4 regions of the Cytobacillus sp. FSL R5-0569 genome follow, and region 1 is predicted to be linked to each of the others. Evidence: riboswitches for the same ligand, from Rfam matches in the RefSeq annotation. Region 1 holds a riboswitch; each other region holds the start of a gene.

What was found. Region 1 has a riboswitch for S-adenosylmethionine ahead of metE (5-methyltetrahydropteroyltriglutamate--homocysteine S-methyltransferase). Riboswitches for the same ligand answer to the same signal wherever they lie in the genome.
Region 2: another riboswitch for S-adenosylmethionine. It lies ahead of metK (methionine adenosyltransferase); the one in region 1 lies ahead of metE (5-methyltetrahydropteroyltriglutamate--homocysteine S-methyltransferase).
Region 3: another riboswitch for S-adenosylmethionine. It lies ahead of MKX78_RS06255 (methionine ABC transporter ATP-binding protein); the one in region 1 lies ahead of metE (5-methyltetrahydropteroyltriglutamate--homocysteine S-methyltransferase).
Region 4: another riboswitch for S-adenosylmethionine. It lies ahead of mtnK (S-methyl-5-thioribose kinase); the one in region 1 lies ahead of metE (5-methyltetrahydropteroyltriglutamate--homocysteine S-methyltransferase).

What each region holds. Positions count from the first base shown of each region.
Region 1 covers NZ_JBBOWW010000001.1:236,872-244,557, forward strand. Annotated here, with positions in the region: gene MKX78_RS01270 (RNA polymerase sigma factor) at 1-18, shown strand, start outside; gene MKX78_RS01275 (anti sigma factor C-terminal domain-containing protein) at 5-868, shown strand; gene MKX78_RS01280 (hypothetical protein) at 1,129-1,419, shown strand; gene metE (5-methyltetrahydropteroyltriglutamate--homocysteine S-methyltransferase) at 1,440-3,740, opposite strand; cobalamin riboswitch at 3,889-4,068, opposite strand; SAM riboswitch class I at 4,122-4,234, opposite strand; gene MKX78_RS01290 (DNA-binding protein) at 4,312-4,596, opposite strand; partial or broken gene MKX78_RS01295 (glycosyltransferase family 2 protein) at 4,879-6,390, shown strand; gene MKX78_RS01300 (nucleotide sugar dehydrogenase) at 6,382-7,623, shown strand.
Region 2 covers NZ_JBBOWW010000001.1:3,645,859-3,653,544, reverse strand. Annotated here, with positions in the region: gene MKX78_RS18395 (alpha/beta hydrolase family protein) at 120-884, shown strand; gene MKX78_RS18390 (DUF2584 domain-containing protein) at 954-1,196, shown strand; gene pckA (phosphoenolpyruvate carboxykinase (ATP)) at 1,579-3,162, opposite strand; SAM riboswitch class I at 3,550-3,675, shown strand; gene metK (methionine adenosyltransferase) at 3,976-5,175, shown strand; gene asnB (asparagine synthase (glutamine-hydrolyzing)) at 5,638-7,530, shown strand; gene MKX78_RS18370 (C39 family peptidase) at 7,625-7,686, opposite strand, start outside.
Region 3 covers NZ_JBBOWW010000001.1:1,188,330-1,196,015, forward strand. Annotated here, with positions in the region: gene MKX78_RS06240 (polyphosphate polymerase domain-containing protein) at 1-331, shown strand, start outside; gene MKX78_RS06245 (DUF4956 domain-containing protein) at 353-1,036, shown strand; gene MKX78_RS06250 (CotH kinase family protein) at 1,056-2,843, shown strand; SAM riboswitch class I at 2,936-3,042, shown strand; gene MKX78_RS06255 (methionine ABC transporter ATP-binding protein) at 3,126-4,139, shown strand; gene MKX78_RS06260 (methionine ABC transporter permease) at 4,129-4,794, shown strand; gene MKX78_RS06265 (acyl-CoA dehydrogenase family protein) at 4,905-6,122, shown strand; gene MKX78_RS06270 (uracil/xanthine transporter) at 6,328-7,647, shown strand.
Region 4 covers NZ_JBBOWW010000001.1:1,124,997-1,132,682, forward strand. Annotated here, with positions in the region: gene MKX78_RS05925 (1,2-dihydroxy-3-keto-5-methylthiopentene dioxygenase) at 1-382, opposite strand, end outside; gene MKX78_RS05930 (methylthioribulose 1-phosphate dehydratase) at 369-998, opposite strand; gene MKX78_RS05935 (2-hydroxy-3-keto-5-methylthiopentenyl-1-phosphate phosphatase) at 995-1,660, opposite strand; gene MKX78_RS05940 (2,3-diketo-5-methylthiopentyl-1-phosphate enolase) at 1,664-2,878, opposite strand; SAM riboswitch class I at 2,977-3,080, opposite strand; SAM riboswitch class I at 3,282-3,435, shown strand; gene mtnK (S-methyl-5-thioribose kinase) at 3,582-4,766, shown strand; gene mtnA (S-methyl-5-thioribose-1-phosphate isomerase) at 4,763-5,815, shown strand; gene MKX78_RS05955 (sugar ABC transporter substrate-binding protein) at 5,812-6,888, shown strand; gene MKX78_RS05960 (sugar ABC transporter ATP-binding protein) at 6,963-7,686, shown strand, end outside.

The DNA.
Region 1 (7,686 bases):
CGTGATGACGAATCATAAAAAGGATGAAATGGATTTTATTAGTGATTCACTATTCCGGCGTTCAGTAAGAAAGGCAAGATGGAAGCAATTTGGCTTATATTTTTTAATTTCTACGATATCCGTTCTTATTTTAATCTTCTTAGTTTTTAGTGGTGTTCAATATCTTATCAATAAAAAAATAGAAAGTGGTATGGATGAGGATTTAAACAGTTGGTCGAAAGGAGCAGGTATTATCAGCCATAATACTACCTTTCATTATAATCTCTTTAGCGCCATTGGTGAGACGGTCTATTTTAAGGAAATTGGAGGAAGACAATTTGTTTGGAATAAAGAGACAAATGAATATCCAGCGATAGGTAGAATCAAGCTTGTTAGTCGAGCGAGCGGTTTAACTGAAGGAAATAAGGTAGATGAAGAAACTAAAAGGGTTGTTCGGTACAACCAAATGAATAATGAGCGTATTGTTGATTTTTATTACCCTCGAATCAACTACAGTTATTTACCTCAGGAAATTGATATAGCTGTAGGACTCGACAAAAACACATTAGTAGAAGTAGCAATATCATTTGATGAACCGATGACTCCTAAAGAATTGGGTAATATCATGGGTGTGGAGAATATCGACTGGTTATGGGTTAATGAGCACACACCGAAACCAACAGAAGGAAATCCTGACCTGCATCATGTGTTGAATGGTGATAACTCTTATGGATATGGTGTTTCAGAAGACGATCCTTATTATAACGATGAATCAGAAACGCTAATTAGTGGAGCCATGATAAGCGGCACACCAGAGGAGTTGGAAAGGTTTAGAGATATAAGTATCATTAGGGCATCAGTTTTAGGGGTAACGATTGATAAATATTAGGATAAAAGGGGTACTCGTATGAATAACAATTACAAATGAAAGATACAAAGGTTATATCGGAAGAAAATTAATGAAAATAAGCAAGATGAGGCCGCAAATGGTCTAGAGCTTCTCCTCGTCGTTTTGATTGTAGTGGTGTTCGTTTTTTGAGTGCGAATGTGAACTGGTTTTGACGTAGTATCATCTCTGATTTGGTAAACGAAAAGGTACAAATACCCAACCAACAGTAATGTGAATAAATAAGAGAGGATGCACCCACTATGAAAAAGCTGTTCCTAAATATGATAAGTATTATTTCTTTCGCCCCTTTTATTACACAAGTCACGCAAGCAGATGTGACGAATAATCTGCGGAAGTTAAAGGATTATAGTTGGTTTAATGCTTATTTGCAGAATGAGATTTATCGCAACTTAATCATCCATAATGTCCGGGTACGGAATGTGATTGGTGAATTTAACGAAAAGAGATTTAACCATGGTTCTTATCAGAAGAAGATGGATAAGAAACTAAACACTGTACTATTAAACGAGGAAATCCGAACGAATGTATAATCGTTCGGATTTCTGTTTGTTTATTCGCCTTTTTTTACAAGTAATTTTTCCCGCGAGAGTTTGGCAGCTTGCACCATGACTGTTAGGGCTGCGACGGTTTCGTCAATGCCTCTTGTTTTGAGGCCGCAGTCAGGGTTAATCCAGAAAAGTTGTGGGTCTAGTACTTGTAAGGCACGGTCGATGTTTTTCGTTAGTTCGTCGAGTTGTGGCACCCGAGGGCTGTGAATGTCATATACACCTAAGCCGATACCTTGTTCGTAGGTGCTTTCTTCAAATGAGTGAATGAGTTCGCCGTGGCTTCTTGATGTTTCAATGGAGATGACATCAGCGTCGAGTGCTTGAATGCTTGAGATAATGTCTTCGAAATCGGAGTAGCACATATGCGTATGAATTTGTGTTTCATTTCTGACAGAAGTAGTGGCTAGTCTAAAAGCATAAACAGCAGCGTTCAGATAATCTCCCCACTTCTCTTGTTTGAGTGGTAATCCTTCACGAATGGCTGGTTCGTCTACTTGAATCATCCGGATACCATTTGCTTCTAGTGCTTCTACTTCTTTTCGAAGGGCAAGGGCAATTTGGTTTGCGACTTCGTAACGAGGGATATCGTCGCGGACAAATGCCCAGTTTAAAATCGTAATCGGACCAGTGAGCATACCTTTTACCGGGTGATCTGTTAAGGACTGGGCATAGACTGTTTCTGCAACTGTCATTGGCTGTTCAAATGAGACATCTCCATAAATGAGTGGTGGTTTGACACAACGAGAGCCATAAGACTGCACCCAACCGAATTTTGTGAATTGGAATCCGGCTAATTTTTCACCGAAGTATTCGACCATATCTGTGCGCTCGAATTCGCCATGAACAAACACATCAAGGCCTAGCTCTTCTTGAATATCAATCCACTTTTTAATTTCCGTTTTGATATATGTTTGATAGTCAGTAGCAGTTAACTCTCCTTTACGCCATTTTAAACGATTTCTTCTCACTTCCTGTGTTTGTGGGAAGCTTCCAATCGTTGTTGTAGGTAGGAGTGGTAGTTGGAAGGCTGTTTTTTGTGTTGCTTGACGAACAGAATAAGGTGTTTCGCGCTCTGCTAGTGATGATGGTAAGTTTTGAATGGCTGTTTGTACTTGTTGATTGTTTCTAATAGAAGATTGATTTAGTGCCCCGATAGCAGTTCGTCTCTCGTTTATCTCATCTTGGATTTGCTCTTTTCCTTCTCTTATTCCTTTCGTTAGCACTACGATTTCTTGTAATTTTTCATCAGCAAAGGTGAGTGCGGTCTTTAATGTATGATCTAGTGTTTCTTCAATTTTGACTGTAACGGGTACATGCAATAAGCTGGATGAAGGCTGGATGATTAAGCGATCTTTCGGAACAATTGCTGTAATTTCTTCTAGAAGAGAGAGCTTATTATCAAGTTTGGCGCCCCAGATATTACGGCCATCGATGACACCTGCAGCTAATACTTTATCACTTGGGAAGCCGAATTTTTGTAAGGAAGCGAGGTTTTGACCTGCATCATGGACAAAATCAAGGCCGATCGCTTGCACAGGTAATGAGGTAACAGCTTCATAATAAGTGATGCTTTCAAAATACGTTTGTAAAATGATATTTATCTGTGGTGCTGCCTGGTGTAATGTTTGGTAAACTGCTTGATAGAGTGAGATGTCTTCTTCTGTGAGGGTAGTTGCTAAAATAGGTTCATCGATTTGTACCCACAAGGCACCTTCTTGCTGTAATTCTTTTAAAATTTGTGCATAAAGAGGAACGAATTGATTGACGATTGATTTGAATTCACTTTCTTTATAGCCTTTTGATAATTTCACAAACGTAATCGGGCCCAAGATAACCGGTTTCCCGTCGATTTCAAGCTTCTCTTTTCCTTCTTTATAAAAGGCAAGTGGCCGGTTTTCAGCAAGTGTTGGCGTGAGGTTGTTGAGTTCTGGCACGATGTAGTGATAGTTTGTGTTAAACCATTTGGTCATTTCAGCTGCCACGGCATCTTTGTTCCCTCTGGCAATATCAAAATACGTTTCGATATCAACCTTCCCACCTCTGTATGTAAAACGCTCAGGAACAAGTCCAAACATCACAGCTGTATCAAGGACATGATCATACAGTGTGAAATCGCCAACCGGGATGAGATCAACGCCAAGTTGTTTTTGCTTCTCGAGAGAGGATAAACGAATGACTTCCATTTGTTGCAGAAAAGTCTCTTTATTCAACTTACCACTCCAAAATTGTTCTAGAGCTTTCTTCCACTCCCGCTTCTCGCCAATTCTTGGATAACCTACATTTGAACTTTTTACTTCAGTCAATTTAAACACTCCTTTAGATTGTATTTTCTCAACAAAAAATCTCTCTATTTATTATTAAATGAGAGATTCATACGCAATATTAACTAGAGTTGAGACCATTTGATTTGCTCAACACGTATTCATCACTCCTCTCTATGCATCCGTAGAGTCTAAGTGCAAACAACAGACAGGTCTCCTGACTTCGGATTATCGCTCGTTATCCCTTCCCATTTCTATTATGAAATAGTGGTCAATGATAAGTCGCTCTCCTTCACAGTGGCGGGACCGTGCCGGCATTCCACCGGGCTTCCCTTTTAAGCAATCATGCATCTGTTGCCTTTGTTATTAAGTTTTGAAAATACAAAAGACCTCTCTAATTAAAAATAGAGAGGTCTTTATCCTCTCTTATTTGCCAAAGCTATTACACTTTGCAGGAATTAGCACCTTTTTAACAAATAATTGTTAAAGGTTGCTGGGTTTCATCGGGCCAGTCCCTCCACCTCTCTGAATAAGAGAATTACATATTTATAATATTTTGAATTTTAAAGATAGATTAGCATAATAAATGGAAGCTGTCAAAATAAATTCTTCATCAGTGATATATATCATCAGATTCAAGCCACTTGCGAAATTTATGTAGATGGTAATAATGCTTGCCATTAAGAATGACTTTTGGTGCGTGAGGATGCTTCTGTAATAGATCCTTCATGTCTGCTTCACTTAAATAAAAGTAAAGATGAAGGTGGCTTTGCTCCACAAGTAAATGATTCATATTACCTTCATTTTTACTACTAAATTGCTTCAACCCATTGCCTATGAAATAGCCAAGTAATGCTAAACCGACGGCAATCCAAATAAAATTCAACTCGAATTCCAATTTGTAATCCCCCTTAAATACATATATATCTACTTTAACATCTCCTAACGAATAGTAATAATATATTTTTTAGTGCCGAATCCGATCAATGCCCCCATAATTAAACCAATCTACCCTGTCTATCGCACCATCTTTCATAGATTGTATACTTGTCCGAGAACAAAATTGGCCAAGCTGTATATATTGATATTACTTAGTGTTTTTCTCGGGTTTGTGATGGAAAAGGCTATAGTTAGCACAAAGGAGACTATTAATTTTGCTGAAGGAGAGAAGTGAAGTGTTATGAATCTATCTGTTATTATTCCCATTCAGAATGAAGAATCTACGTTGTCAGCCGTTTTAGAAGAGTTAGTGAAGATTGAGCCATATGAAATCATCGCTGTTTTGAATGGTTCAACAGATGGATCGGAGAAAATAGCGGAAGCATTTGAATGTAGAAAGCTTGTTTATAAAGAACCTCTAGGGGTGGATATTGGACGAGCAATTGGTGCAAGGGAGGCAAAAGGAGATACGCTTCTTTTTATTGATGGTGATATTGTCGTTAGAGCACAGGAGCTACAAGCACTGCTTGATGGCATTCGGGATGGGGCTGATATTGCCCTAAATGATTTAAGCTGGACAATGAAGCGCCCCATTAGACCACATCCGACAGCAGTATCAAAGTTCTCTCTTAATCATTTTTTAGGTAAAGGTGAGTTATCCGTTAATTCCTTAGTCGCTGTTCCTCATGTTATGAAAAAATCAGCGCTTGATACAATTGGTTGGGAGAATTTAGCTTGTCCGCCATTAGCTCATAGTATAGCTGTGATGAAAGAATTAAAGATGAGTGCACCAGTAGCCATTGATGTGATTGCTACAAATAAGATTCGACCGAAACATCAACAGAAGATTACGGGCTCCTCTTTTTCATTTTCAACAAGTTTAATAATTGGTGACCACTTACGTGCAGTGGCCCAACTGATTGAAGAGAGAGGATTTCGCGGTGGTTTAAACGATGGCAGGCGAAATCGGCTATCTTTTAAGGAATATGTACAAGCCTTTTCGGTAAAGGAAGCGAAACGAGCGAAGTATAGTGCGATTATTCCTGTAGGGAAGGAGCCGGATACGATTGCTGAAGTGATTGCTGAGGTAAAGAAGGCAGGCATTGATGAAATCATTGTTGTGTTAAATGGAGCAGATGAACGAACAAAGGAAAAGGTAGAAAAGTCAGGTGTGAAAGTGATTGCGTTTGACCAGGCACTCGGACATAACATTCCAAGAGCGATTGGTGCGCTTCACAGTACAGGAGATATCTGTTTGTTCTTAGATAGTGATTTTGTTATCAAAGCAGAAGATTTAACCCCTTTTATACATGCTGTAGAAGAAGGGGCAGATATTGCTTTAAATGATTTAGAGATATTGCTCGACCGTGCCCATCCGTTGCATTCTGTGAGTGCTGCTAAGTACCTTCTGAATATGGCGCTGAAAAGAGAGGACCTCACCGTTAATTCTCTCACTGCTATTCCACATGCAATGAGCAGGAAAGTGATTGACGAGATTGGTATCCTCACATTAATGTCTCCACCGTTATTTCAAGCAAAGGCAATTCTAAAAGGATTTAAAGTCGAATCCATTCATTATGTCGATGTCGTCAAGCCAAATAAAATTAGAAAACAGCATCACAGGCAAGCCGATGGTCGGGTCGAATCAACTGACCGGATTCTAGGTGACCACATTGAAGCATTTTCATATTTACTATCGTTCAATCAGAGATGCGGTTATACAGATGGCAATCGAAAATGGGACATGCTCCAAGGTCAAATAGATAGAGTTGCTGTTATTGGTCTCGGCTATGTTGGTCTCCCACTGGCTCTCCACTTAGCAAAAAAGGGCTGTCATGTAACGGGCATCGATCAAGATACTCATAAGATTGAGTTATTACAGCAAGGGAGCAGTTATATTCCTGATGTAAAAGATGAAGAGCTGCAAGCGGTTCTAAATTTCATTCCAAAACATACGGATGCAGCTATAGCTTTGCTTAAAGCCGCTGAGTATATCATCGTCACAGTTCCAACCCCAATTGACGAACATCATGAACCGGATTTAAGAGCGATGATTGCCGTTACTAACTATCTTTGCCAATATTTACAGACGGGACAAACGATTATTTATGAAAGCTCTACTTATCCGGGAACAGTAGAAGAGGTGATTGAGCCTATATTCACACGCCATCACTTTAAAGCTGGTGAAGACTACTACTTATGTTATTCACCCGAGAGAATTGATCCTGCAAATAAGCAATATACGTTAGCCTCTATCCCAAAAGTAATTAGTGGTCAAACAGAGAGTTCTCTTGCGAAAATTGATCAGTTTTATGCAAAGTATTTTGCTGAAGTTGTGCCAGTAAGCTCGCCGAAAGTTGCAGAGTTAGCTAAGTTATTTGAAAATACACAGCGATTAGTCAATATTTCACTAGTGAATGAGTTGGACGAGCTATGTGAACGATTAGACATTGATTTTTATGAAGCCCTGCAGGCAGCTGCGACAAAGCCATTTGGATTTACTCCTTATTGGCCTGGTCCGGGAATAGGTGGACATTGTATCCCTGTTGATCCGATATATTTACAATGGAAGCTCAATCAATACGGCTTAAGCAGTCAGCTCGTAGCAGCAGCAAGAGAAATTAATGATACGATGCCTCAAAAAATCGTCAAAAAAGTAGAAGCTGAATTAGCAGGGGAGACCGGGGCAATCCTTGTTGTTGGCCTAGCGTATAAAAGGGATGTGAACGATGTCCGTGAATCCCCAGCTTTAACAATTTTTAACGAACTCTTGCAAAAAGGTTATCAGGTAGACTATCACGATCCTTATGTACCAACAGTTGTTCTTGAAAATAAAAGCTATCAATCTGTTCCGTTAACAAACGAGACATTATCAAAGTATCAATTAACCCTGCTTCTTACGGACCATAGTAATTTGGATTATAAACTTTTATCGAAAGTAGAAAATATCATTGATACGAGGCATGTATTAAAAACAGGGAAATGAACAAGCGATACTATATTCCTTGTAAGGGGGTGATGCCACTTAAAGATGTAAGGAGACGATGCT
Region 2 (7,686 bases), 3.4 Mb from region 1:
TTGAGAACCTCCTCATTCAATGTTTCTTAGATTTTTGCATCTAAACTATCTTATGAGGGTGACAAATTTGTGTGATTGCCCATGTGAAATTTTTACTATATGTAAAGGAGGGAAAAGCATTGATAATCGATAAATGGCGGTTTCCATCTCCGCATCCTCAAGTGAAATTATCAATCATTACATACTTATCTAATGATCTAAAAATCAAAGGTCTATTAGCTGAACCAGAAAATAAAAACGTATCAGAAGGTTTTCTATATTTAAGAGGTGGGATTAAGAACGTCGGTAAAGTGCGCCCTAGTCGGATTGTACAGTTTGCCCTCCAAGGTTTCATTGTATTTGCGCCTTTTTATCAGGGCAATCAAGGAGGGGAGGGAAATGAAGATTTTGCAGGTGATGATCGTTATGACGCTTTTTCAGCTTTTCAACTTTTAGCAGAACACCCTCGGGTTAAAAGGGTACATGTCTTTGGGTTTTCTAGAGGAGGTGTAATGGCGTTATTAACAGCCTTACATATGCCTAAAGCGGCTTCAGTTGTTACGTGGGGTGGTGTTAGCGATATGTTCCTCACATATGAAGAAAGAGTGGACTTGCGTAAAATGATGAAACGAGTCATCGGTGGAACGCCTCATAAATACCCAGAAAGATATGAATATCGCACACCATTATATGAACTTAATCAACTGCAAGCAAATGTATTAATTATTCATGGTGTCTTAGATCATAATGTTTCTGTCGAGCATGCCTTCCGCTTAGAGAAGCGATTAAAAGAGTTAGGTAAACCTGTAGATACATGGTATTTCAAAGAATATACGCATTATTTTCCGCCAGCTATTAATAGACAAATTGTCCGTGATCTTGGGCGGTGGATGAAAGAACAATAAGCTTTATTGTATAGAGATTGTAAGATACAATAGTAATATAAAACTCGATGAACAAGGAGCAAAACAATTATGGGTATGCCTTTAGAATTAAATACAATGATCGTTACGAAAGGAAGAGAAGAGAGGCTAAATGAAAACCTTTTTACATTAACAAAAGAAGGATACCGCCTCTACCCACTAAATATTCCACTTGAAGTAAAGAAAACAAGAGACGGTGAAATCAGTGGAATGGGAAGCATCCAAAAGTTAGAAATGGAAAATGATTGTACGAAAATCTTTTATCAACTGATTTCGCTAAAAACTACAAATTAAAAATTGGCCCGACTGCTTTTGCAGTGTTGGGCTTATTTTGTATACAAATGTCTATTGAAACTTTGCATGAATATAAGTATTTATTAATCGGTGACCATCAACAAAAGATCATCGTTTCTTAAGTTAGCAGCTAATTTGTAGACTCATAAAGGGCGAATATTGGATACATAGGAAAGATAGTGAGTGGTGGCTATATGAAACAAGCAGTCGATTGCAACTTGGTGAGATTAGCTAATCGATTGACTTAAGTTAATCGCACTTATTAGAAATCGAAGCCGGTTGAACCGGTATTTTGACCCTCAAAAATAAACAGTGAGTGATGAGTGAAGTGAAATTATTGAAACAAAAAACCTTCGAGTCGGATGCTCGAAGGTTTTTTTAATTAAGCGATAGGACCGCCTTTTTCAGCGATTTCACTAGAGATATTACCGAATTTCTTGAAGTTTTCACGGAATTCATTAGCAAGTTCTTTTGCTTTTACATTATATGCATCTTGGTCTGGCCAAGTTTTGTTAGGCAATAGTACTTCATCTGGAACACCAGTTACATGTTGAGGAATTTCTAAACCGAATACTTGGTCAGTTACTGTCTCAACAGAATTTAGTTCGCCTTCTAGAGCAGCTTCAACCATTGCTCGTGTATAAGCAAGCTTCATACGGCTTCCTACACCATATTCTCCACCAGTCCAACCAGTGTTTACTAGGAATACTTTCGCGTTATGCTCGTCAATTTTTTTACCAAGCATTTCTGCATACTGTTGAGCTGGTAATGGTAAGAATGGTGATCCAAAACAAGTGGAGAAAGTCGCTTGTGGTGAAGTAATACCACGCTCAGTACCAGCCAGCTTAGAAGTGTATCCACTTAGGAAGTGATACATTGCTTGTTCTTTATTCAATTTAGAGATTGGAGGTAATACACCAGAAGCATCAGCTGTTAAGAAGATAATAGTATTCGGGTGACCTGCAATACTCGGGTCAACAATATTGTCAATTGCTTGTAATTGGTAAGCCGCACGCGTGTTTTCCGTTAGCGTATTGTCCGCATAATCTGCTACGCGTGTTTCTTTGTCTAATACAACATTCTCAAGTACAGCGCCAAAACGGATGGCATCGAAAATTTGTGGTTCTTTTTCACGTGTAAGGTCGATACACTTCGCATAGCAGCCACCTTCAATGTTGAATACTCCATTTGGAGACCAGCCATGCTCATCATCACCGATTAAACGACGGTTGGGATCAGCTGATAATGTTGTTTTACCAGTTCCGGAAAGGCCAAAGAATAAAGCAACATCACCTTCGCGGCCAACATTGGCTGAACAGTGCATAGGGAGAATTCCATTTTCAGGAAGCATGTAGTTCATAACAGAGAAAATAGATTTTTTCATCTCACCAGCATACTCAGTACCACCAATAAGTACAATACGGCGTTCGAATGAAACGATGATAAAAGTTTCTGAAGCTGTACCGTCAACTGCTGGGTCTGCTTTGAAATTAGGTGCTGAAATAACTGTAAATTCAGATTCGTGATCTAATAAATCTTCTTCTGTAGGACGAATAAACAATTGGTGTGCAAAAAGGTTATGCCAAGCATATTCATTAATTACTTGGATTGGCATACGGTGTTTTTTATCCGCACCAGCAAATCCTTTGAATACGAAAACTTCTTCTTTCTCTTTTAAGAAAGCAATCACCTTGTTGTATAAGTTATTGAAGACTGCTTCAGAAATTGGTTGGTTCACACTTCCCCAGTCAATTTTATCTTTAGAGCTTGCTTCTTCAACAGTATATTTGTCTTTAGGTGAACGACCTGTATACTTACCTGTTGTCGCGCGAATTGCACCAGTAGATGTAAGAACACCTTCGTTTCTGTTTAATACTTTTTCAACTAGTTGCGGCACAGATAATTGAACTTGGATGTTTTCGCCTTTTAGTAAATCATTTAACTCAGTTATCGATACAGAATTCATCTGATGAATACCTTCCTTTATATAATATTATTTAAGAGATATGCATCTCAGTCGCTATTTGTGATTATTTCTTCAAAAATAGTATAACACATTTATTCATTCAGTCTATACTATATAAATCATTTTTATATAATTAATGAAATTGTCACAAATACAGGCAGTATTCATTATAAATAGCTTTTGCAAATTTAAAAAGGATAATCAGCAAATTTAATGTAATTTTTATATATATTAAGGAAAAAGAACGGTATGATCTTAACTAAAATTATCCGTTATCAAAACTAAAGTTTATAGAGTCGGATATGACAATTTTTACATTGAATTGTTAATGAAAAACATTTGACTATATTCCATGTGTAAGTTATGATGAATCCTTGAACGGATACTCTCTTATCCCGAGCTGGTGGAGGGACAGGCCCTATGAAACCCAGCAACCTGCCAACTACATTTTCATGAGCAAAGGTGCTAACCTGATGCAAGGATTTATTACTCACTATCCTTGAACGATAAGAGTGAAAGGCGCGAATCATTTTGCTTCAACCTTTTCACTAAATCAGAGAAGAGGTTTTTTTTCATGCTTTTTAACATGATGTTGGCGAATACGAGGAGCGGCTTTTGGAATGTACTATTTATGTATGGGAAAAAGACCAACCATTTTATTCTCAATATTCCAAGTTAGCGCATAGGTTATTAAGGGTATGAGATAAACATTGGCCCATAAATAATGAAGATTCAAATAAGGGAATGAGTTCCGTATCAAAAATAAAGACTATAATAAAGTCTTATTGATTCGATAAATAAGGAGGAAGTCAGATGTCAACAAAACGTAGATTGTTTACTTCTGAATCAGTAACTGAAGGTCATCCGGATAAGATCAGTGACCAAATATCTGATGCAATATTAGATGCTATTTTATCACAGGACCCAAATGCGAGGGTTGCTGCGGAAACGTCTGTTACTACAGGTCTTGTATTGGTTGCAGGAGAAATCACTACATCCACATATGTAGATATTCCAAAAATCGTTCGTGAAACCATTAAGGAAATTGGTTATACACGTGCAAAATATGGCTTTGACTCTGAAACATGTGCTGTATTAACTTCTATTGATGAACAGTCAGCTGATATTGCTATGGGTGTAGACCAAGCATTAGAAGCGCGTGAAGGACAGATGACTGATGCAGAAATTGAAGCCATTGGTGCTGGAGATCAAGGTTTAATGTTTGGCTTTGCATGTAATGAAACAAAAGAGCTTATGCCATTACCTATTTCATTAGCTCATAAACTTTCTCGCCGTTTAGCTGAAGTAAGAAAAGAGGAAATCTTACCTTACCTTCGCCCAGATGGTAAAACACAAGTAACAGTAGAATATGATGAAAACAACAAACCTGTACGTATTGATACAATTGTTATCTCTACGCAGCACCATCCAGAAATTAGTTTAGAGCAAATTCAACGCAATTTAAAAGAGCATGTAATTAACCCAGTTGTTCCTACTGAATTAATTGATGAAAACACAAAATACTTCATCAACCCAACAGGTCGCTTCGTTATTGGTGGACCTCAAGGTGATGCTGGCTTAACTGGTAGAAAAATTATCGTTGACACATACGGCGGTTATGCACGTCACGGTGGTGGTGCATTCTCTGGTAAGGATGCAACGAAAGTTGACCGTTCAGCTGCTTACGCAGCTCGCTATGTAGCAAAGAATATCGTTGCTGCTGGACTAGCTGACAAAGCGGAAGTACAATTAGCATATGCAATTGGTGTTGCTCAGCCGGTATCCATCAGTATTGATACATTTGGAACTGGAGTAGTATCTGAGGATGTTTTAGTTGAAGTTGTTAGAAACAATTTTGACCTCCGTCCTGCTGGCATTATCAAAATGCTTGATTTACGCCGTCCGATTTACAAGCAAACAGCTGCTTATGGACATTTTGGTCGTACAGATATTGATTTACCTTGGGAGCGCACAGATAAAGCGGAAGAATTGCGTAAGGAAGCTTTAAAATAAATTAGAAAATTATGGCTGTAGAAAACTCCTTTAATGAGTTTTCTACAGTTTTTTTATGTGGAAAAGGGGCTATCGTTAAATTTTAATAAACGTACAATTGAGCCAAAGCGATTAGCTCGTACATCAAGAAGTGGAATAGCCAAAGATAGAAGAGTAAAAGTCGTTTTTTTAGATATTACAGTAGCAAATAAATATAATATTTTAAGCCCCCTAATAATGGACAAATACGCTTAAGGAAACGATTTCATATAAAATTAAAATAATTGTCATCTTTTCGTCTTAAATTGAGGGTAAAGAATAAACATCCTTAAGTATATGAAGAAGTAAACATGAACATACTGCCTAGCATAAATCATTCCATTTTTTTTTCGAAAGGTGAAACTTTTTAAAATAACTTATCGTCTATACAAGGTATGGGAAAAAATACAAACTAGATGAAATAAAAAGTAGGTGACGTACATAATGTGTGGTTTTATTGGTTGTATACATGATCAAGCACAAAAAGTACAAGAAGCAGATAAGCAATTTGAGAATATGAATAACATTATTACTCATCGTGGACCAGATGATTCAGGATATTATCGTGCAGACCATATCCAATTTGGCTTCCGTCGATTAAGTATTATAGACATTGAAAGTGGTCATCAACCACTGACTTATGACAATGGTAAATACTGGATTATTTTTAATGGAGAAGTTTATAACTATGTTGAACTACGTGAGGAATTAATCAATAAAGGACTAACTTTTGAAACTAATTCGGATACTGAAGTGATTATTGCTTTGTACAGTTATTACAAGGAGAAGGCGGCAGAAAAGCTGAGAGGTATGTTTTCCTTCGTTATTTGGGATAAAGAAAAGCAAGAAGTTTTTGGAGCGAGAGATCCTTTTGGAATCAAACCATTCTATTATTTTGAAGATGGTGAAACCACTTATTTTGCCTCTGAAAAGAAAAGTATCCTGTTGGCATTAAAAAACGATGTCATTAATTATGATGCTTTGCAGTATTATATGACTTATCAATTTGTACCTGAACCGATGACAATGTCGGTGGGTATAAAGAAACTTGAGCCAGGTCATTATTTCAAGAAGAAAATCGGTGGATCTATGCATATCCAGCGTTATTGGAAAGCACATTTCCAACCTGTACAAAAAGAAGAATCTCAGTTTATTAAAGAGATTCAAGATGTTTTAACTGACTCAGTTAAAATGCATATGCGCAGTGATGTACCCGTAGGTTCGTTTTTATCCGGCGGGATTGATTCTTCTATTATTGCATCAATAGCAAAACAGTTTCACCCTAATATTAAAACGTTTTCAGTAGGTTTTGAAAGAGATGGTTTTAGTGAAGTGGATGTGGCTAAAGAAACAGCTGAAAAACTAGGTGTTGAAAATATAAGCTATATCATCTCTCCAGAAGAATATATGCAAGAAGTTCCAAAAATTATGTGGCACACGGATGATCCATTAGCGGACCCTGCTTGCGTTCCACTTTACTTTGTCGCAAGGGAAGCAAGAAAACATGTAACGGTGGTATTATCAGGCGAAGGTGCTGATGAATTGTTTGGTGGATATAATATATATCGTGAACCACAGGATTTGGAAATTTTTAGTAAAATGCCTTCGGCAGGAAGAACGTTATTGCGTACCCTTTCTCGAATCATGCCAGAGGGGATGAGGGGTAAGAGCTTTATTGAACGAGGAACGACGCCAATGGAAGAACGCTACATTGGCAATGCGAAAATGTTCTTAGAACATGAAAAAAGAGAATTATTGCAGGTTTATAATGAGAAGAATGATTTTAAAGATATTACCCGTCCATTATATGCTGAAAGTGCAGCCTATGATGCGGTTAATCAAATGCAGTATATTGATATTCATACTTGGATGCGCGGAGATATTCTTTTAAAAGCAGATAAAATGACGATGGCACATTCATTAGAATTGAGGGTACCATTCCTTGATAAAGAGGTCTTTAATGTGGCTTCAACCATCCCAACTCATTTAAAAACGTCTCATCAAACAACGAAATATATCCTTCGTAAGGCAGCGGAAGGTATTGTGCCAGAACATGTGTTGAATCGTAAAAAGTTAGGCTTCCCGGTCCCTATCCGTCATTGGTTAAAAGATGAGATGTATGATTGGGCGAAAACGTTAATTAAAGAAAGTCATACAGATTATTTAATTAATAAAGAGTATGTAGTAAACTTACTTGAAATGCATGCACAAGGAAAAGCAGATTATAGTAGGAAAATCTGGACGGTACTTATGTTTATTGTGTGGCATGATGTGTTTATTGAAAAGAAATATGATTTTGAAAAGCAATTTATTTCAGCAACAACAGCACACCTTTAAGTCAACAACTGTGAAAAAGAATGAAAACCCGAACTGAGTTCGGGTTTTCTTGTTGTTAAAGTAAAAAAATTCTAAATGTCTTAACTGTACTTTACTAATTTAAATAAGTAATTGCCTGCCTGCCCATTTGTTCCCAACCGGCCTGGAACTCTTTGA
Region 3 (7,686 bases), 950 kb from region 1:
TTCCAGACCATTAATGAGGGAGCTTTTCCATAACATGATTCGTTATCAATTGAAGCCAGTAACGGTTGTCGATTATGAGAGGGATGTTTATATCTACCCATATGGTAATGTACGTCTCACTTTTGATAGCAATATTCGTACAAGCTTAAGGAATCCCGACTTTTTAAATACGACAATGCCTATGGTACCATCCCTTGATCATCAATTGATGATACTTGAAGTAAAGTATGATGAATACATTCCCGATGTCATTAAAATGCTTCTGCAAATGCTAGATCGCAGGAAGGGCACGTATTCTAAATATCAATTAAGTAGAATGTATGGATTATAGAGAGAATAGGAGAAAAGCAAAATGGAAAGTGTGAATTTTTCAGATGTATTTAAATCAAGCTTTTTAGAAAAGACAGAGAGTTTTTCAATTATAGATTCCCTAATAGGTTTATTCATGGCTTTTGCAATTGGACTTTTTATTTATGCAGTATATAAGAAGACATTTTCTGGTGTGATTTATTCACATACTTTTAATATATCCCTCATTATAATGACCATGGCTACAGCATTAATTATTATGGGAATTTCCTCGAATGTCCTGTTATCACTAGGTATGGTTGGTGCTTTATCCATTGTTCGTTTTCGTACACCAATTAAAGACCCTATGGATCTTGTTTATCTTTTTTGGGCGATTGTTGCCGGTATTCTTTGCGGAGCAGGCTTTATTCCATTAGTGATTATTGGCAGTTTAATGATCGGTCTCGTACTTGTATTGTTCGTTAACAAAATTACGATTCAGAACCCTTACTTACTCATTGTAAAATATGGGGGTGAAGATGTGGAATCTCAACTAGAATCGCTATTATCAAAGGTCACTAATAAACATATGATGAAATCCAAATCTATCATGAATGGTAATCAAGTAGAAATTACTTATGAAGTAAGAATGAAAAAAGAGCAATCTCAAGTGGTGAATAATGTAACGAACCTTAGCGGGGTAGAGTCGGCTGTAATGTTAAGCTATGACGGTAATTTTACAGCGTAAATGAACAGGAGAAAGGAATATGATTAAACGCAAATATGTCGTTCTCGTTTTTCTAATGTTGGCTGTTTTATTTGTTGGTATTCTATTCTTTCTACCTCATTTACTTCCAAAAGGGGAAGTAGTTGATCACTCTTATGTTTCAAAAGTATTCAATAAAAATAAAGTGACTCAAGTTGAGTTAACCCTAGCAGAAGATGATTGGGAAGATATACTAGAGAATCCGACGGAAGAAGAATATAAGATGGCAAATGTGACGATAAATGGAACTAAATTGAACCAAGTAGCTGTTCGGACAAAGGGGAATTCTTCCCTTTCTTCCGTTGCTAGAATGGAAGATTCTGATCGTTATAGCTTCAAAATAGACTTTGATTACTATACCGATCAAACTTTATATGGATTGAAAAAGTTGAATCTAAATAACCAATTTAGTGATGCTACGCAAATGCGAGAATATTTATCGTATCAATTAATGGAGAATATGGGATTACCCACACCTGCTTATTCTTATATGTATGTGACCATTAATGGTCAGGAATGGGGATTATATTTAGGTGTTGAACAAGTAGACGAAGTGATGCTTGGAAGATATTTTGAAAATCCATATGGATCATTGTACAAGCCAGATGGTACAAATAGTGACTTGAAATGGGTAAGTGATGATATTGATGATTACTCAGGTTTAAACTTGAAATCAGAGGAGCAAGATGAACAAGCGTTAATAGATATGTTAGATAGTATCAATAATGGTGGCAATTTAGAAAAAACTTTAGATGTGGATCAAGTATTACGATATTTTGCAGTAAATACGGCTGTCGTTAGCATGGATAGTTACCAAGGGCAAATGAAGCACAACTATTATTTATATGAAAATGATGGTAAGTTCTCAATCATTCCGTGGGACTATAATATGGCATTTGGCGGCTTTGGAGTAGGTATGGGTGGCGGAGGACGCATGAACGGAGATTCTTCAATCGCTGAAGAAAACCAAAACAAAAATCAAAATCAGGAACAACAAGGTCTAGCACCAGGAGAAGGTGGGCAAGGTGAGGATGAACAAGGTCAAGTTCACCAAGCTGAAATGGGGAACTTCGATGGTGGCATGGGAAATAGTAATTTAATGAGTGAAGATACGATTAATTTCAGTATTTCAGAACCTGTAGCTGGTACTTCTTTAGATGAGAGGCCTTTACTTAATGCTTTATTGGCAAATGATGAATTTAAAAAGCAATATGAAGCATACCTTGAAAAGATTGCAGAAGAATATATGACAAAAGAGTCTTACCAAAATACAACTACACAAATTAGTACATTGATTCTTCCTTATGTAGAACAGGATCCTACCAAGTTTTATACAACAGAAGAATTTCTACAAGCAGTGCAAGGTGATGAGAGTTTACCAGCATTTGCTGAGGCGAGATCAGAATCGATACTTGCTCAGCTTTCAGGTGAATTAGAAGTAGAATCACAAGCTTCTGAAGTCAATAACATGTTCCCTAGCCGAGCAGGTGGTGATGACCAGGAAGGTCAAGAAAGAGGAGAAGTATTCCAACCGCCAAACGGTAATGAAGGAAACATTGATGGTGAAATGCCTGAACGTCCGCAAGGCAATGGAGACTTTCCGCAGGAAGGAGATTTTGAGACACCAGAAGGGTTTGAAGGTATGCCTGGTGGTGAGGGACGTGGACAAGAAGAGCAACCTAGTACAGTAAAGTTCAAAACGTCAGCAATCATCTTGTATGTGGGTCTAATCACAGCTTTATTAGGAACAATTTTTTTTATCTTCTTGTTTAAACGAAGAGGAAGATAAGTAAATGCATAAATAATCAAAATACTATTGACAATTAATTCAATACCCGATAAAATTTCCTTTATCAAAGCAACACATTAAATTTAATATGATTCTTATCGAGAGAGACTGAGGGACCAGGCCCGAAGATGTCCGGCAACCTCCTTTTAAAGGGAAGGTGCTAAATCCTGCAGAATGATTTCATTCTGAAAGATAAGGTTTAATAACAATCATTTGTTGAGCCTCTTTCAAAGTGAAAGAGGCTCATTTTATGTTGTAGAGGATTTAGGGAGGGTGAGGTAAATGATTGAAGTCAATCATTTAGTGAAAATTTATAAAAGCAAAAAGAAGCAAGTAATAGGGGTTGACAATGTATCCCTTTCTATTAAAGAAGGGGAAATATACGGGATTATTGGCTATAGTGGAGCAGGGAAAAGTTCTTTATTACGCTGTCTAAATTTATTGGAGAGACCGACATCTGGTGAAGTGAAAATTGATGGCGTTGATTTAACATCTTTAACAAGTAAAGAATTAAGAAAAGCAAGGCAGAAGATAGGTATGATTTTTCAGCATTTTTATTTAGCGAGTTCGAAGACAGTGTATGAGAATATTGCCTTTGCTTTAAAAGCGGCAGGTAAAAGCCCGAAAGAAATAGATATCAGGGTGAAAGAACTATTAGAATTAGTGGGTTTAGCAGATAAAATTCATCAGTATCCCACACAATTAAGTGGTGGTCAAAAGCAAAGGGTAGGAATAGCCAGAGCACTCGCTAATGATCCAAAGGTTTTACTTTGCGATGAAGCCACGTCAGCTCTAGACCCTAAAACAACAAAATCAATCCTGAACTTATTAAAATCAATTAATAAAAAGCTAGGATTAACCATCGTACTTATCACTCATGAGATGGAAGTAGTCAAAGAGATTTGTCATAGGTTAGCTGTTATGCAAGATGGAAAGGTCATAGAAGAGGGACCGGTGTATGATATATTTGCGAATCCAATTGAACCACTTACAAAGGATTTCATTCAGAGTGTTCTTCAATTTGACTTACCACAACAATTGATTGAAAACAGGAAGGGAACAATCATTAAGATTCAATTTAAAGGTGCAATAGCAGAAGAATCTGTTGTTTCTGAACTGTTCCAAACATTCAAAGTAAAAGGAAATATTCTTCACGGCAAGATTGAATATATTCAAGAAGTACCTCTTGGTATTTTTATTATGGAGTTGACTGGCGAAATACCTGAAATAGAAAGAGCTATACAATATATTCAAGAAAGAACACAGAATTTGGAGGTAGTTGAACATGTTGCTTGAGTCCATTCAGGCGTTACTTCCTGAACTAAATACAGCTGTATTACAAACAATTTATATGGTCGCCATTTCTTTAGTTGCGGCACTTATACTAGGTCTTCCACTAGGTATCTTATTATTCGTTACAGACGAAGGATTGTTCTTAAAGAATAGATTTGTAAATGCTGTTACCGGTTGGATTGTCAATTTGATCCGCTCTATTCCTTATATTATTTTGTTAGTAGCTCTATTGCCGTTAACAAAATTAATTGCAGGTTCAACTATTGGTCCTACAGCGGCTTCTGTTTCATTATCTGTAGCAGCGATTCCGTTTTTTGCAAGATTGGTAGAAACATCCTTAAGAGAAATAGATAAAGGAGTCATTGAATCTGCAGTAGCAGTAGGCGCTTCCCCTTGGATGATAATTAAGGAAATTCTTGTCCCAGAAGCGAAACCTGGAATTGTTCAAGGTTTAACGATTACGACTATTAGTTTAATTGGTTATTCAGCAATGGCAGGTATTATTGGCGGCGGTGGTATTGGTGATTTAGCGATACGTTTCGGTTACTATCGCTATGATAATGTCATTATGATTACGACAGTAATTGTCCTCGTTGTATTGGTGCAAATCATTCAAATTGGTGGGGATAAATTAACTAAATATGTAGATAAGAGATAATAAATTCAAACGATAGATATAGTAAAGGGGATGGAGCCTTTACTATATCTATTTATCCTAATGATTGAGTATTAAAGAGAAGATGGAAACAGACGGGGAGGAAGGATTCTATGAGCACGATAACAGCTTCATCTAAGGAAGCGTATTTAGCTGAACAACTCGCTCGACCATTTATTAAGACGGATCAACAAGAAGAATTATTTCATAAAGCTACGATATTAGCAGAAGGATTTAGTAAGAGGGCGCAAAAGATTGATGAAAATGCAGAATTCCCTTTTGAAAATTTTGAAGAATTAAAACAATCAAATTACTTAAGTTTAACGATTCCGAAAGAATATGGTGGTAAAGAGATTTCCTTATATGAATATTTCTTAATACAAGAAAGGATTGCCCAAGGTGATGCGTCTACGGCTTTATGTATTGGTTGGCACTTAGGTGTTATCTATGATTTAAGGGTTAAACGGAAATGGAAGGAAGAACAGTTTGCCAAGTTATGTGAAATGGTTATCAAAGATAATAAATTGATTAACCGCTGTGCAACTGAGGTAGCAACTGGCAGTCCAACCCGTGGTGGACTACCAGCGACTACTGCGGTGAAAAAAGGAACACAATGGATCTTGAATGGAAGAAAATCTTTTGCTTCGATGGCACCAGGGTTAGATTTTTCTCTTATTACAGCAACGATAGAAGCTTCAGGAGAAATTGGTATATTCCTTGTACCTCATGAGAACCCTGGTTTAAAAGTGGAATCAAATTGGAATATGCTAGGGATGCGGGGCACGCGTAGTGACGATCTCGTGTTAGAGAATGTAATTGTAGAAGAAACAGCATTAGTCGAATTAGAAGGTGTTCATTTTTATGCGATTCCTAATGCATGGTTACTACATTCAGCTGCTTGTTTTATTGGCGTTGCTATTGCAGCTCGGAACTATGCCATTATTTTTGCTTCTGAATATCAACCTAATAGCCTGCCTGGTCCAATCAGTGAAGTACCAGAAGTGCAACGTAAAATTGGGGAAATGGAACTCGAGCTACTAAAAGCGCGAACAGCACTCTATTCTATAGCGGATCGTTGGGATAATGAACCGAATAAACGAGGAGAATTAGGAGCAGAACTTGGAGCCATCAAACATCTTGTCTCTAACAGTGCTAATAAAGTGGTCGATTGGGCAATGAGAATAGTTGGTGCACAAAGCTTGCAACAAAGAAATCCTTTGCAACGTTATTACCGTGATGTGCGAGCTGCGCTCCATAATCCGCCTATGGATGATGTAGTAATCACAAATTTAGCAAAAAAAGCATTATCATTTCAAAATAACAATGATTAATAAAACTATTTAAATCACATGCCCCTCTTCATATTTGGAGAGGGTTATTATTTGTATAGGCATATAGATTAGCTCCAATTTTTATCATTTTCATCGTATATGGGCTTCAAAATATTTCGTTTTTCATAATTCTTTTTTTAAAGGCTTCTTTCCTTTTGAAAATGAATTATACTAGTAGATGTGAAAATGAAAAACGTAGAAAGTGGTGTACAGATTGAAAAAGTTTATTTCATCAATGACAATGGTTTCTTCCGTACAATGGGTCTTTTTTATTTTTGCCAATACTGTTGTCATTCCGATTTCCATTGCCAATGTATTTGAGCTATCTAGTGAAACGATGGCAATGATGATTAGAGCATCACTCATACTTACAGGTATTACTTGTATACTACAAGGATGGAAAGGTCATCGTTTCCCGATTATGGAAGGGCATTCAGGGTTATTATGGGGAATTATCCTTAATCTTGGGCTTTCAGCACAAGCGCTTAATATTGGATTAGAACGTATTGGTGGTGGGATTGTTACTGGTATTGTTTTAGCTAGTCTAGTGACCATTTTGCTGATTGCTTGTGGTGGTTTTTCATTATTGCAAGCCATCTTTAGTCCGATGGTAATGACTGTATATTTGTTTTTGCTTACTTTTCAATTAATGTTTATCTTTTTTGAGGGTATGTTAAAGATGACCTCGGCTGGCGTCATTGATATAGGTATAAGTCTTTATTCTGTAGTACTCGCGCTGATTGTCGCTACATTAAAAATGAAGGGTAATCAACTTATTAGCAATTTTTCTATCTTAATTGGCCTTTTAGGGGGCTGGCTTGGTTATGTCCTATTGTTTGGTAATGATGGGGCGGGTATGACAACATCGGCGCCTTTCCAACTTTTTCCGTTAGGGGCTCCTAATCTTGAAATGGGAATTGTCGTAGTCACTTTTGTTGCCGTATTATTAAACTTAAGTAATACATTTGCTTCTATTAACGCTGCAGAAAAACTTCTACAAAGGAGAGCAGCAAAAAAAGAGTTTAAAGGCTCAATGCTGATTACTTCAATTTCTACCATTATTGGATCTGGTTTCGGACTTGTTCCCTATACACCATTTACATCAACGATTGGTTTCTTGCAAAGTACGAGAATTTATGAAAGAAAGCCATTCTTTATCGGTGGTGCTTTACTTACGATCATTGGTATTGTTCCAATTTTAGGCTCATTTCTTTCAATGTTGCCTGTTACAGTTGGAAACGCAGTCTTGTTTGTTGCCTATATGCAATTATTTGGTACTGCATTCAGTAGTTTAAATGGAAAGACGTTTAATTCCAATACGATATTTAGGTTAGCAGCACCTGTATTAATTGGTATTAGTATTATGAATATTTCACCTGCTATCTTTTCGGAATTACCCGTACTCATTCAACCATTTTTAGCAAATGGGTTAATAATGGGTGTTATTATCTCAATTATATTAGAAAAAGCAGTGAACTGGCTTAAATACGAAGATCAACCTATTAAAAGAGGAAAAGCAAGTTGATGTTTCCTTCTTTGGTATAAGGCGTATTCTTGCACGTTT
Region 4 (7,686 bases), 890 kb from region 1:
CTTCAAAAAACGATTCATCTTTTCCTTGGATAATAAAGACTCCATGCCCACTTACGATGAAACGGACTTCATCATCGGTATGATGGTGTTCTCTTTGAAAGTTAATTAATAATTCATCTAAATTTGGCGTACTGTCTGAAAGTGTAATAACATCTGCAGCTTTGTAGCCGCGCTTTTCAGAAATGGTTTTGATTTCAGTTGAAAATGCATCTAGTATGGCTTGCTTTTCATCATCAGATAAATCGTATTTTTCGTGTAATGTCACTTCTAATTGCTCAATGTTCCAATTTTCATAGATGACTTCTTGTGCAGTTAAAAATGTAGATACCTCTTGTTGATCAGTAATCACTTTTTCTTCGTTTTTGAATTTAATAATGGCCATGTAAAACGCCTCCTTTTAATTGAATAAGAGATAATTTATATTGAAATAAAAATTCGCAAGCCTCTAATAATTTTTTCGCTTCAAACCCATCGACTCCCCAAACAGTAATCCCGTGGTTGTGAATTAAGACTGCACCTTTCTCTTTGCTGACGTAAGCAGAAAAGTGATCCGCTAATGTAGGGATATCCGCATCATTGCGAATGATCGGGATGGTGAGTATATCATCTTCTCCCCATAGTCCAAATGCTTTAATTAACTCTTGATGCTGAAAAGATACTACACCTTCTTGATAGAAAAGCTCAGAAATAACATTATTAGCAACTGTATGAACATGAAGACTTGCTCCTGATGACGTTTTCTTATAAATTTCACAATGTAATAAAGTCTCAGCTGAAGGTTTAGATGACGTGTTTTCTAGGGGCTTTCCTTCTAAGTCTACTAATAAAAAATCATTAGCTGTTCTCTTTCTTTTATCAAGTCCGCTTGAAGTGACTAAAAAGCTGTTTTCATCTACGCGAATGGATAAATTACCACTAGTACCCATAAACCAATCTCTGGCTGCTAATTCATCTTTAATATCAGCTAATGTATCCCACTTTGTTTCATACGTTGTCATGATTTCGCACCAACTAGTTCATCGAGGTATTCAATGCAATCATGGAAGGTTTCGAAAGGTGTATAAGAAATACCAGTTTCTTCACATTTTTGAATTAAGAAATCTCTAGCAAGTACGGCATCTGCTATTTTGGCTGCTTCAAAGTCTGTAATCGAATCTCCAATAAGAATATTAAAGTGTTCAGGAGAAGAGTGTTTTCTAATAATGGTTGGTTTACAACAGCCGCAACCTTGTGAAGAACATAGTTCATCACACTGGTGTGGATAGTGAATATCTATTGTTTCTAAAGCAAAGCTTGCGTGATTGCAAAATACTTTCGTAAATGGCCCATAAGGTTCAAGTACTGGTTCTAAAAAAAAGTCAATCCCACCACTAACAATATAAAGAGGGATACCGTTTTCATGTGTATATCTAACAAAAGCTGAAAATCCTTCACGAATTTCTGCACTATTTAATACAAAATGGATAATCTCTTCTTTTTTACTTGTTGGTAAAAGTGAGAAGAGATTTTTAACACCTTCTTGGATAGAGATATTTTGAGCTAAAATATCTTCCTTGATCTGTTTTGCCTCAATAGGACCGAAATGCTCCATAATCTTTACAATGTTGTCGTTATTCGTAATTGTTCCATCGAAATCACAAAAAATCATTGGTTTTGTCATCTTTTATGACGTACCTCCCCATTTTGCTAATGCTGCTTCTAATTCTTGCGCTTTTGTTGCACGATGAGTATTTTGTTGTATGACGTGATCAATGGCTTGCCTAAAAGCTCTCACGCCAGCTGCTGCTCCTTCAGGATGACCATGGACCCCGCCGCCAGCATTAATTATACAATCATTGCCAAAGTCATGATAAAGCAACGGAACTAAACCTGGATGAATGCCTGCTGAAGGGACCGGGAATGCCTGATTCAAGCCATTTTCTTCGGTTAACTGTCTAGCGATAGCTAAGGTTTTTTCTTTTTCCATGGCAACAGAACCATATGGAGAAGGAAATAAAGAGAAATCTGCGCCTGCTAAGCGAGTAAGATTACCGAGTAATAAATCAGGAGCCACACCATAGAAGTTTGAAGAAGTATAGGCCCCACTATATGCAGGATGTGCCATGATAGGTAACTGCACTTCATTGTTTTCAGCTAGTGTTTGGAGCATATCTAGACCGTAAGTGTGAACATTGAATAATAATGCATCCGCCCCTAATTCGCTCGCATGTTTTGCTTTATCTACTAAATCCATTGTTCTCCCAGATAAATTGACTGCATAAAGTGTCCTTTTTCCAGTCTTTTCATAGACTTCATCTAGTATTTCTTTACCTGCGATAATTCGGTCTTCAAAAGAGATGTTGACATCAAAAAGAATTTCATCATCTTTTACAATATCAACGCCTCCCATAGCCTGGTCTCTTAACTGTTCTCTTAAAAAGTGAATATCCCTGCCGATAATGCCTTTAAATATACTCATAAGTAATGGGCGGTCTTGAATATTTAGTTTCGATCTTATATTTTTTATACCGAATTTTGGTCCAGGAAAACGGGAAAGATCCTCATTATCAAATTCCAGATTTAATAATTTTACTTCACCATCTAGAGATAACTTTCCAAATACAGTTGTTAAGATTGCTGGAATATCAAATGTGAAATTATATGTAGGGTAGGCGATACTAATTTCGCACCTTACTTCACCGAATCGATTGGGATGTTCATCATCATAAAATTCTTGTAGTGCAGTGACTCTGCCTTTATGTTTTAGTAATTGTTTTTGCTCAAGTAATGGTAACGCTGTCCACGAGCCTATCGTTAATCCTAAAGCGATATCCTCTGCTTTTTTCTCTAATGAACCGGGTCTTGCGTATACTTGATAAGTTGCAATTACATCTCCCATATGAGAACCCTCCCTGATGATTTCGAATTGACATTGACAATAAAAAACCCTCTTCTTAATCAATAAGAAGAGGGTTAGTTCGCAGTGATAGAACCTTCTCCTTATCTGTCAGCATGATTGCTGCAAGAATTAGCACCGTGTTCATTTAGAATCGGTTGCCGGGCTTCATCGGGCTCGTCCCTCCGCCTGCTCTTGATAAGAAAATTTATGATTATCGTTTTAAATTTTTGCACAATTTTATTATGTCACCAGGTGTTTTATCTGTCAACAGAGAATTTTTTACGTTATATGACAAAATTCTTTTAACCTTAAAAAGATGAAAAGTTTTAAAAAAAAGATTGACACTTTTTTATAAACGGTGCTAGTATTTGCTCAAGATATTTCAAAAAATGAATCTTTTATACTCTTATCAAGAGCAGGTGGAGGGAAATATGGCCCGATGAAACCCAGCAACCGACCGTAATATCGTTGTGAAACGAGGCGCAGCTAGAGAATTTCTGCGCCTAATGTAAGGCACGGTGCTAATTCCATTCAGAAGTTATTCTGAAAGATGAGAGGCAAAATCGTAATGACGAATGCCTCTTTCTGTAAAGGAAAGGGGCATTTTTGTTTCTGTAATGACAAAGCAGGTCCGACTACATCTCTTCATGTAGTCACCCCTGTTTTGTGCCACAGATAAATAAAGAAATAAGGGGGAAGAGATATGGCTGTTTTAGATAATATAGGTTATCGCGCTTTGACAGAGGAATCAGCGTGTGAATACGTGAAGAGTTTAAAACTGTTTTTACCGGATGAAAAAATGACGGTGGAAGAGATTGGTGATGGTAATTTGAATTATGTTTACCGTATTACTTCTAATCATAAAAGTGTAATTATTAAGCAAGCACTCCCTTATGCAAAAGTAGTCGGAGAAAGCTGGCCTCTAACACTTAAACGTGCAAAACTGGAGGCAGAAGTGCTTAAGAAGCATGGTGAATTCGTTCCTCACCTCCTCCCAGCAGTACTAGCATCAGATGAAGAACTAGCATTAACTGTGATGGAGGATCTTTCCCATTTGACAATTGTAAGAGACGGATTGATTCAAGGGGATCATTATCCGAATTTATCAGCTCATATTGGTGAGTACTTAGCAAAGACATTGTTTTCAACTTCAGATTTTGCTCTTCATCCGTTTGAGAAAAAGAAATTGGTCGCTAAATTTTCAAATCCTGAACTATGTAAAATCACTGAGGATTTAGTATTCACCGATCCATTTTTTGATGTGGAAACGAATGATTTTGAAGCTGAGTTGGCTGAAGTGGTTCAGCAACTATGGGCTAATGACAAGTTGAAACTTGAAGTAGCCAAAATAAAATATGCTTTTCTCACAGAAGCAGAGAGCTTACTACATGGTGACCTACATACAGGGAGTATATTTGCGAGTAAGAGTGAGACGAAGGTGATCGATCCTGAGTTCGGCTTTTATGGTCCGATTGGATTTGATGTCGGTCAATATATTGCCCATCTCATTTTCCAAGTACTTGTACGAAACGAAAACGATAGAATCGTTATTCTTCAACAGATAGAAGAAGTATGGGATGTGTTTTCTCAATATTTTTCAGAAGCTTGGCAAAATTCTGTTGTTAATCCTTTTACGAAAGTACCAGGCGCTCTAGAGTCTTTTCTAGCTAAAGTATTTAAAGATGCTATCGGAGTAGTAGGGTGTGAATTAATTCGGAGAACAATCGGATTGTCGCATGTGAAGGATCTTGATGGAATAGAAGATAGGTCAATTAGATTATATGTGAAGAAGGCAACGATTCAATTAGGTTCATCCTTGATTATTAATCGCAAAAACATAGTAACAATCTCGCAACTTCTTAAGGAACTGGAGGCGTATACATCATGAGTATACCAACACCAATTGAATGGCAAGAAGGTAGATTGAAAATTCTTGATCAAACCTTATTACCCCATCAAACAAGATGGATAGAACTCGAAACCATTGAAGATGTCTTTGAGGCAATTATTCAGTTGAAAGTAAGAGGGGCGCCAGCTATTGGAATTACTGCTGCTTATGGTTTAGCGATTGCTGCAAAAAAATACGAAGGGGTCGACATTGAAACTTTCCATCTTAGAATTCATGAAGATTATCTTTATCTAGCGGGCTCTAGACCGACAGCTGTTAATTTGTTCTGGGCTTTGGATCGAATGATGAAAGTAATAGAAACGCTGTATTCAACAGAGGAGACAATTATCAGTTTGGAGCAAGAAGCAAAGAAAATACATCAAGAAGACGAGGAGATTTGTCGGCAAATTGGTGAAAATGCACTAAGTCTATTGAATGGAAGGAAAAAGGTATTAACGATTTGCAATGCGGGAACGATTGCTACGGGAAAATATGGTACAGCGCTAGCGCCGTTTCATTTAGGCAAGGAGAAGGGTGTTGACTTTCAAGTATATGCTTGTGAAACGAGACCGGTTCTTCAGGGAGCGCGCCTAACTGCTTGGGAGCTTCAACAGTCCAATGTGGATGTGACGGTCATTACTGATAATATGGCTGCTCATACCATAGCAACCAAGGGGATTGAAGCGATTATAGTCGGGGCCGATCGTATTGCCAGCAATGGAGATACAGCGAATAAAATCGGTACATGGCAACTAGCTATTTTAGCAAACTATTTTCAAATTCCTTTCTATGTAGCTGCGCCATTGTCGACATTTGACTTTTCTATCGCATCAGGGGCAGATATTCCGATTGAGGAGAGGTTGGCAGAAGAGGTGACTCATATTGGGCCAAACCAGATCACACCAGAAGGAACGAAAGTGTTTAATCCGGCGTTTGATGTGACAACGGCTAATTTAATTACTGCAATTATTACTGAAAAAGGCATTTTTAAAGCTGATCGAAACAAATTGGCACAATTGAATAAAGCAGAAGAGGGAGTTAGGGCATGAAGAACAATCGTATACTATTAGCGTTTCTTATTATTTTTATTTTAATTTTGGCAGGCTGCCAGCCAAAAGGAAGCAATTCAAGTAGTGAAGCAACTGCATCAACTAAAGAGAATAGTGTACATCCGTTAGCTAATAAAAAGATCGCACTAATCATGCAAATTAATTTAGGAACTTTTTCTGCACAATATATTGAAGGGGTAAAAGAGCAGGTAGAAAAGTTTGGTGGAACCGTTCAAGTATTTACTTCTGAAGGTGACTTAGCAAAAATGGCTTCCAATTTAGATGCAGCGATTAATCAAAAATTTGATGGGATATTAATTGATCATGGAACGAAGGAAGCGTTAACGCAAGGAGTAGAAAAAGCGGCTGCACAAAATATACCTGTAGTGGTCTTTGATGCTGATATTGCAGTGAAAGATGTAACTGTACTTCAACAAGGCGATGAAGAAATGGCGAAGTTGACATTAACCAAGCTTGCTGCAGATGCAGGAGGGAAAGCAAATATTGTTAAGATTTGGGTAGCTGGATTTGCACCGATGGAAAGAAGACAAGTAGCTTATGAACAATTTTTAAAAGAGAATACAGATATTAAGGAAGTAGCAGCATTTGGTGCTGCCACCGATAATACAGCATTAGATACTCAAGCACAAATGGAAGCAATCCTAAAACAATATCCAAATGAAGGTGAAATAACAGCAGTTTGGGCAGCGTGGGATGAGTTTGCTAAAGGAGCTGTCAGAGCGCTAGAGCAGGCAGGAAGAGAAGATATTAAAGTCTACGGGATTGATATGAGTGACGAAGACCTGCAACTGATACAAAAAGAAAACAGTTCATGGGAAGCGACAGCTGCCGTTGATCCAAAAGATATTGGTCGTATTCAAGTTCGATATTTGTACCAAAAATTAAACGGTGATTCGCCTAAAGAAAAAGTTATCCTTGATCCTGTTTTTGTAGAGAAAAGTCAATTACCTGATGAGGCAATTACAACAAACGAACTGCATGAATATATAGATGGTTGGGGAGAAAGTGAACAAGGCTATACGGAAGAATTAAAAGCACTTGAGGGCAATTGAATGAAATGTTTTGTAGCTAGTCAACCGACTTTTAGAGAGTCGGTTTTTGTATCTATGAAGGAGGTCTCCTTTAAGTGAGTGAAGTTGTTTTGGAAATGAAAAAGATTAGTAAGAGTTTTGGAAAAGTTACGGCATTAAAGAACGGGGAGTTAGTGGTTCATAAAGGAGAAATACATGCCTTGCTTGGAGCAAATGGAGCTGGGAAAAGTACATTAATGAAAATTCTCTCTGGGGTATATAGACAAGACCAAGGAGAAATTTTGATTAACCACGAAAAAGCAACTTTTCAACACCCTAGTGACGCGAAAGAAAAAGGAATATTTTGCGTTTATCAGGAGGTTGATACAGCCATTGTTCCACAGCTTACTGTAGCGGAAAATATTATGCTTGATCGCTTTTCACAAGAGAAAGGGTGGTACTTCTCTCGTAAGGATCTACATCGTCAGGCACAGGAAGCATTAACATTACTCGAGGTGAATGATATTGAGCTAAATCAAGCAGCTTCAAATCTAAGTCTTGCTAAAAAGCAATTGGTTCTCATAGCTCGGGCGTTAGTGCAAACGACTAAAGTCATTATTTTTGATGAGCCAACCGCTCCATTATCACATATAGAAGCAGAGAAATTATTTCATGTAATTAGGCAACTGAGAGTAAAGGGAATTGGTTGTATTTTTATTACACATCGATTACCTGAAGTATTCGCCATTGCAGATGTGGTAACGGTTATGAGAGACGGATGTCGGATTTCAACCGTACCAATTGCTCAGATAACGCAGGAAATGGTAATTGAACAAATGC